Regions from separate parts of the Pseudoclavibacter sp. VKM Ac-2867 genome, predicted to be linked through region 3. Evidence: predicted binding sites of a transcription regulator. Region 3 holds the regulator's gene; each other region holds the start of a gene.
What was found. The regulator HspR, encoded in region 3, represses chaperone genes until heat shock. The targets are predictions, from matches to a motif close to AAGTTGAGTCNNNNNGACTCAACTT.

Region 1: the regulator HspR is predicted to act here: its motif matches at 1,326-1,350, upstream of ITJ67_RS18960 (ATP-dependent Clp protease ATP-binding subunit).
Region 2: the regulator HspR is predicted to act here: its motif matches at 1,276-1,300, upstream of ITJ67_RS05985 (Hsp20/alpha crystallin family protein).

The regions. Positions count from the first base shown of each region.
Region 1 covers NZ_JADKSL010000033.1:19,697-21,956, forward strand. The annotation lists gene ITJ67_RS18950 (substrate-binding domain-containing protein) at 1-649, shown strand, start outside; gene ITJ67_RS18955 (methylated-DNA--[protein]-cysteine S-methyltransferase) at 653-1,204, opposite strand; gene ITJ67_RS18960 (ATP-dependent Clp protease ATP-binding subunit) at 1,393-2,260, shown strand, end outside.
Region 2 covers NZ_JADKSL010000004.1:116,509-118,768, forward strand. The annotation lists gene ITJ67_RS05980 (xylulokinase) at 1-685, shown strand, start outside; gene ITJ67_RS05985 (Hsp20/alpha crystallin family protein) at 811-1,224, opposite strand; gene ITJ67_RS05990 (DNA-3-methyladenine glycosylase family protein) at 1,423-2,260, opposite strand, start outside.
Region 3 covers NZ_JADKSL010000019.1:35,260-37,519, forward strand. The annotation lists gene ITJ67_RS16085 (DnaJ C-terminal domain-containing protein) at 1-1,005, shown strand, start outside; gene ITJ67_RS16090 (heat shock protein transcriptional repressor HspR) at 1,014-1,556, shown strand; gene ITJ67_RS16095 (SDR family NAD(P)-dependent oxidoreductase) at 1,852-2,260, opposite strand, start outside.

The sequences.
Region 1 (2,260 bases), on a different contig from region 3:
TGCGGACGGACGGGCGCTGCTGCACTGGCTGGAGTCCCTCCCGGTGCCGGTCGTGCTCGCTGAGCGCCAGGCCTCCTCCGTCGCCGCGCTCACGAGCCTCGAATGGGTCACCACGGACCACGTCTTCGGCGGTTCCCTCGCCGCCGACCATCTCGCATCGCTCGGGCACCGCCGGGTCGGCATCCTCACCTCGACCGGCTCCCCGACCTCCGCGCAGCTCCGGCAGGGATGGAGCGGTGCTGTCAAGGAGCTCGGCCTCGAATCGGTGGTCGACGTCGACGCGAACCTCGACGACATGGACGGGCAGTCGAGGGAGGCGTTCATCGCTCGAGTGCTCGACGATTGTCGCCGGGCATCTGCGACGGCCCTGCTCATCCACTCCGACCCTCAAGCGGTGCTCGTGCAGCAGTACGCCCGCGATCACGGCTGGTCGATCCCCGACGACCTTGCCGTCATCGCCTACGACGACGAGGTGGCGCAGAACGCCGAGCCGCCCATCACGGCGCTGCGCCCTCCCAAGCAGCACATCGGGCGGCTGGCCGTCGAGACGATGGTGTCGCGCCTCGAGGAAGGGCCCCGTCGACCGGTGCAGCGCACGCGTGTCCTCCCCGTGCTGCACGCGCGGAGCTCGACCGCGGCGCTCTCCTGATCGTCAGCCGCGCATCCCCATCGCCCGTTCGTGGTCGATGAGCGCCTGTCGGACAGCGATGTCGTCGGCGTGCCCCGCGAGCTTGCCGCTGGCGCGGACGATGCGGTGCACGGGCACGAAGAGGCCCACGAGGCAGGCGCCGCACGCGCTCGCGGCGGCGCGGGCGGCGCGCGGATGCCCGGCGATGGTCGCGACGTCGCCGTAACTCGCGAGGGTGCCGGGTTCGACGAGCCTGGCCGCCCTCCACATGGCGCGGCGCAGCTCGGTGCCGTCCTGGTGGACGTCGATGGCCTCGAGGAGCGACGGGTCGCCGTCATCGAAGGCTCGGACGGCGGCGAGTGCGGCGTCGGCTTCATCGAGCTCCTGCGTCTCGAGGAGCTCGGATCGGCGGCCGAAGACCGCGTAGGCGAGCGAGTTCGGGCTCCCGAATCCTGAGGCGCGCACAGCCTCCGACGACCCGGCCTTGATGATCGAGAACCGCTCGCCGAGCAGCTCGACGCTGCCGACGCGGAGTCCGGCGGCGTCAAGTGGGCTCTCTCCGGGTGCTTCTGGCATGACAGGAACTCTGCCACGTCGAGAGAAGTCCTGGTCAGAGGCGGTGCGGAGGCGTCGAAATTGCGCTGGGAGTTGGCTGAGTCACCCAGCTCGGGGTGGTAATGGCGGGCTCCGGAACTTAAACTTGAGCCATATCGACTCAACTTTTCATCCATCAGAGTCGGAAGCAACTTTGACGAAGGAGCCCCATGGCAAACATGCAAGGCGCTCAGGCACCAGACGAAGAGGCCAAGAGCGCACTCGAACAGTACGGAATCAACCTCACCGACATCGCCCGCTCGGGCAAGCTCGACCCGGTCATCGGCCGCGACACGGAGATCCGACGCGTCAGCCAGGTGCTGACCCGGCGCACCAAGAACAACCCAGTGCTCATCGGCGAGCCCGGCGTCGGGAAGACCTCGGTCGTCGAGGGCCTCGCCCAGCGCATCGTCGCCGGCGACGTCGCCGAATCCCTCAAGGACAAGGAGCTCGTCAGCCTCGACATGTCGGCGCTCATCGCGGGCGCCAAGTACCGAGGCGACTTCGAGGAGCGGCTCAAGGCCGTCCTCAAGGAGATCACCGAATCCGACGGGCGCATCATCACGTTCATCGACGAGCTCCACACCCTCATGGGTGCTGGCGGCGGAGAGTCGAGCATCTCGGCAGCGAACATGCTGAAGCCCATGCTCGCTCGTGGCGAGCTGCGCCTCATCGGCGCGACAACACTCGACGAGTACCGCCAGTTCATCGAATCGGATGCGGCACTCGAGCGACGCTTCCAGCAGGTGTTCGTCGGCGAGCCCAGCGTCGAGGACTCGATCGCCATCCTCCGCGGCCTGAAAGAACGGTACGAAGCGCACCACAAGGTGTCGATCGCCGACCAGGCGCTCGTCGCCGCAGCCGCGCTCTCGAACCGCTACATCACGGGCCGCAAGCTGCCGGACAAGGCGATCGACCTCATCGACGAGGCGGCCTCGCGCCTGCGGATGGAGATCGACTCCTCGCCGGTGGAGGTCGACACCCTTCAGCGACAGGTCGACCGTCTCCGCCTCGAGGAGCTCGCGCTCAAGAAGGAGC
Region 2 (2,260 bases), on a different contig from region 3:
CGGCACCTCAGGCACCGTGTTCTCCGTCGCCGACCGACCGGTGGTCGATCCCCGCGGCGGGCTCGCCGGGTTCGCGGACGCGACGGGAGCATTCCTTCCCCTGTCCGCGACCCTCAACGCAGCACGTGTCATCGACACGACCGCCGAGGTGCTCGGCGTCGACCATGAGGAGTTCGGTCGGCTGGCCGCATCCGCCCCCGTCGGTTCCGGTGGTCTCGCGTTCGTGCCATACCTCGACGGGGAGCGCACCCCCGACCTGCCGGATGCGACCGCATCGCTCCTCGGCATGACCCGCGGCTCATTCACCCGCGAGAACCTCGCTAGGGCCGCAGTCGAGGGCATGCTCGGCAGCCTCGCGCAGGCACTCGACGCCCACCGTGCGCTCGGTGTCGAGGCGAAGCGAGTCATGCTCATCGGCGGCGCCGCGCTGAGCGAGGGCGTGCGCGCCGTCGCGCCGACCCTCTTCGATGTGCCCGTCGAGATCCCAGCACCCGGCGAGTATGTCGCCGACGGCGCGGCCCGCCAGGCCGCCTGGGTGGCGACCGGGACACGTCCGGACTGGCCCGTCGAGACGATCGCTCGCCTCGAGCCTGCCCCTGACGCGGCGCTCCGCAGCCGATACGCGGCGGCCGCGAAGCTCGCCCGCGACGCGGAAGAAGCAGGGACGGGACTCCACGCCGCCTGACCAGCGAAAGCGCGCGTCGCGGGCACGTGCCGAAACGCGGAGTTACAGAGAGGGGCAGCGCCAGTCGGCGCTGCCCCTCTCTGCATTACTGGGTTCGCTTCACGAAGCTGCGATCACCGGGCCCCTTAGGCCTGGATGGTCTCGACCTTCGTGCCGCTCTCGACCTCGATCTTGCGTGGCTTCGCGCGCTCGCTGACCGGCACGGTCACGGTCAGCACGCCATGCTCGTAGCTCGCCGCGATGCGCTCGGTGTCGAGCCCCTGGCCGAGCGTGAACTGGCGGAGGTAGCTGCCGCCGTTGCGCTCACGGACGAGCCACTTGGCCCCCTCGGCGTTGACCGTGCTGCGCTCGGCCCGGATCGTCAGCTGCTGGCCGTCGAGGTCGACGTCGATCGAGCTCGGGTCGATGCCGGGCAGGTCAGCGGTGAGGATGTAGTGGTCGGCCTCGCGGTAGAGGTCGATGGGCATCGAACGCGGGCTGTTCGGTGCTCCCTGGAAAAGTCGTTCCATCTCCTGGAACGGATCGAAGACGCGTGCCATGTCGTTTTCCCTTCCTTGTACGCACGCTCGTCTACGCGAGACGGTGCGGTGAACTTGAGTCGACCGGTGTCAACTTCCTTGAGCAGAAAATTAGCACTCCACCCCCTCGAGTGCCAGAAAATTCGCTGAAAACCCCGTCAGCCTTGGGCGAACGCACCCTCGAAGGAGGTCAGCGCGCGTCGACGCGGGGCGCGAAGCTCAGTGGGAGCGGTGGTCTTGCACGGTCATACGCGGGCCATGCTTCGGGCGCGGGTTGCCCGCGAGCTTGATGAGCCGCACGACCCGCTCGCGATGTCCGCGCCACGGCTCGAGCAGCTCCCGCATGCCGTCGTCGTCGACGTCGCAGCCCGCGAGCGCCCATCCGACCATGTTGGGGATGTGGTAATCACTGAAGCTCGGAGCGTCGGGGTCGCCATGCGAGCGCTGCACGGTCTCGTTGGCCGTCCACACACCGACGCCCACGATCGAGCGAAGACGGCGAAGCGGCTCCTCCGACCCCGTCGGCAGGCTGCTCGTGCGCTCCAGCGCCGAGGCGACCGTCGCCGAGCGGATGACCGTTCCGGATCGCGAGGAGTCGACGCCGGCCCGGTGCCAATCCCAGCTCGGAATGCGCCGCCACTGCTCCGGCGTGAGCGGCAAGCGCAGGTGCCGCGGCACGAGACCGGCCGGCCCTGGCGCCGCGTCGGCGTGGTCGCGGTGCAGGATGTCCCACGCGCGATGCGCCTCGAGGCCCGTGATCTTCTGCTCGATGATCGCCGCACTCAGCGCCTCGAACACCGCACCCGACTTCGGGAGCCGCATCCCCTCGTTCCGTCGCCGCACATCCGCCAGCTCCGGCAGGGCGTCGAGGCGGAGCTCGCTCCAGTCGTCGTCGCAGCCCAGCAGCGTGGGAGCCTCATCGACCGCGATCTCAGCAGCTTCACCCCACGACACGATCCGCACCCCCTCCCGCGCCTGGCGGAACACCGTCGTCGCGCCTCCCGCCAGCGAGTGGGACGTGCGCCAGACGTCGCGCGACACGGGATGCACCCAGCAC
Region 3 (2,260 bases):
AGTCAGGATTGGTTTGACAAGGACTTCTACGCGGTGCTCGGCGTATCGAAGGACGTAGACGAAAAAGACCTCAAGAAGCAGTACCGGAAGCTCGCGCGTCAGTATCACCCTGACTCGCACCCGGGCGACACTGCCGCAGAGGCGAAGTTCAAGGAGATCTCCGAGGCCTACTCGGTCATCTCCGACCCAGAGCACCGCGCCGAGTACGACCAGATGCGCGCCATGGGCTCAGGAGCCCGCTTCCAGCAGGGGCCAGGCGGCCCAGGGGGCGCGGGCTTCGAGGACGTGTTCGGCGGCATGTTCAACGGCGGCGGCGGACGCCGCGGCGCGTCGAACGCCGACTTCGAGGACCTCCTCGGTTCCATGTTCGGCGGCGGGGGCGGCGGCTTCGGCGCAGGCAGCTTCGGCGGCGGCGCCGGCGGGCCTGCCGGGTTCCAGACCGGACCGCAGAAGGGGCGCGACCAGAGCGCATCCACGACGCTCAGCTTCATGACCGCCATCCACGGGGACACGGTCGAGCTGCAGGGTCAGGATGGGCGGGTCGTGAAGGTCCGCGTGCCCGCCGGCGTCGAGGACGGGCAGAAGATCCGCCTCCGCGGCAAGGGCGGGCAGAGCCCGAACGGCGGCGAAGCCGGAGACCTCATCCTCACCGTCGCCGTGCGACCCGACCCCGTCTTCACGCGCTCGGGCCTCAACCTGGAGGTGACCGTGCCGGTCTCCTTCGCTGAGGCAGTGCTCGGCGCCACCATCGAGGTGCCGACCGTCGACGGCAAGACCGTGCGAGTCAAGGTCGCTCCGGGAACGCCGAACGGGAAGACGCTCCGCGTGAAGGGTCGAGGCATCGAGTCCAAGAAGGGCAAGGGCGATCTGCTCGTGCACCTCGAGGTCGCCGTGCCGAATCACCTGTCGAGCGCGCAGGAGAAAGCGCTCGCCGACTTCGTCGCCGCATCCGGAGACGAGAGCCCCCGCGAGGACCTGCTGCGTCTCGCGCGCCAAGGCAGGTAGGGGCGCCCATGGCATTCCCCTCCGACCTCGACGAGGACGCCCCGATCTTCGCGATCGCCATGGCGGCGGAGCTCGCGAACATGCACCCGCAGACGCTTCGCCAATACGACCGGATGGGCCTCGTCACGCCTCGGCGCACGGCCGGGCGCGTGCGGCGGTACTCGCTTCGCGACGTCGCGCAGCTGCGCGAGATCGCGGTGCTCTCGAACGAGGGCGTAAGCCTCGAGGGCATCGCCCGCGTGCTCGAGCTGCAGCGCGAGGTGCTGGGACTGCGCCGCCGCGTCCGGGCGCTCGAGGCTGAACTCGCCGACGAGCGCCTCACGAGGCTCGGCGGTCGCATCTTCGCGGCCGGGGAGCGCGGCGACGTCGTGCCCCTCGCCCACGGGCGCCGCACGGCTCGCCGCACCGAGGTCGTCGTGTGGCGGCCGGCGCGCATCCACGATGCCGAGGACGAAGCCGACGCCGAGGAGCCGCGCCCGAAGCGCACTCGCGCGAAAGCCGCGGCACCGCGTTCGCGCGCTCCCCGCGCCAAGCGGCCGCCGGACGCGTAAGCGCGCGCCCGCTGCCGCTCCCGCCGTCTTCCGCGCCGCTCCTGCTCCTGCTCCCGCGCCCGCGTCGCTTCGCGCCGCACCGCCGCCCGCACCCGCACCCGCACCCGCTTCGCGACCGCCGTCTTCCGCGCCGCATCCCGCCGAACTACCCGCGTCTCGAGCGCCGAACTACCCGCTTCTCAAGCGCCGAAAAGGTCAGTTTGGCCCCATCCTGAGGCCCAGGATGGGGCGAAACTGACCTCTTCGCGTCGTGTGCGGCGCGCGGGGTGGGTGCGGAGGCGCGGGGTGCGCGGTGCTAGCGGGCTCCGTTGCCGCCGTCGACGCGCCACTGCGCGCCAGTCACGAACGACGCCTCGTCGGAGCCGAGGAACACGACGACCCGAGCGATATCCAACGGCTCGGCGTAGCGGCCCATCGGAATAGCGGCCTGGAACCCGGCCTTCGCGGCCTCCGTGTCGCCGCCGCCGAAGCCCTCCTCCAGCCGCCGCACCATCTGCGTGTTCACGCCGGACGGGTGGATGCTGTTGACTCGCACCCCGGTCGGGGCGACCTCGAGTGCGGCGGACTTCGTGAAGCCGACCACGGCGTGCTTCGACGCGACGTAGGCGGAGACTCCGGGCGCCCCGTCGAGGCCCGCCTCCGAGGACGTGTTGATGATGCTGCCGCTGCCGCGCTCGGTCATGACCTTGAGGACATGCTTCATG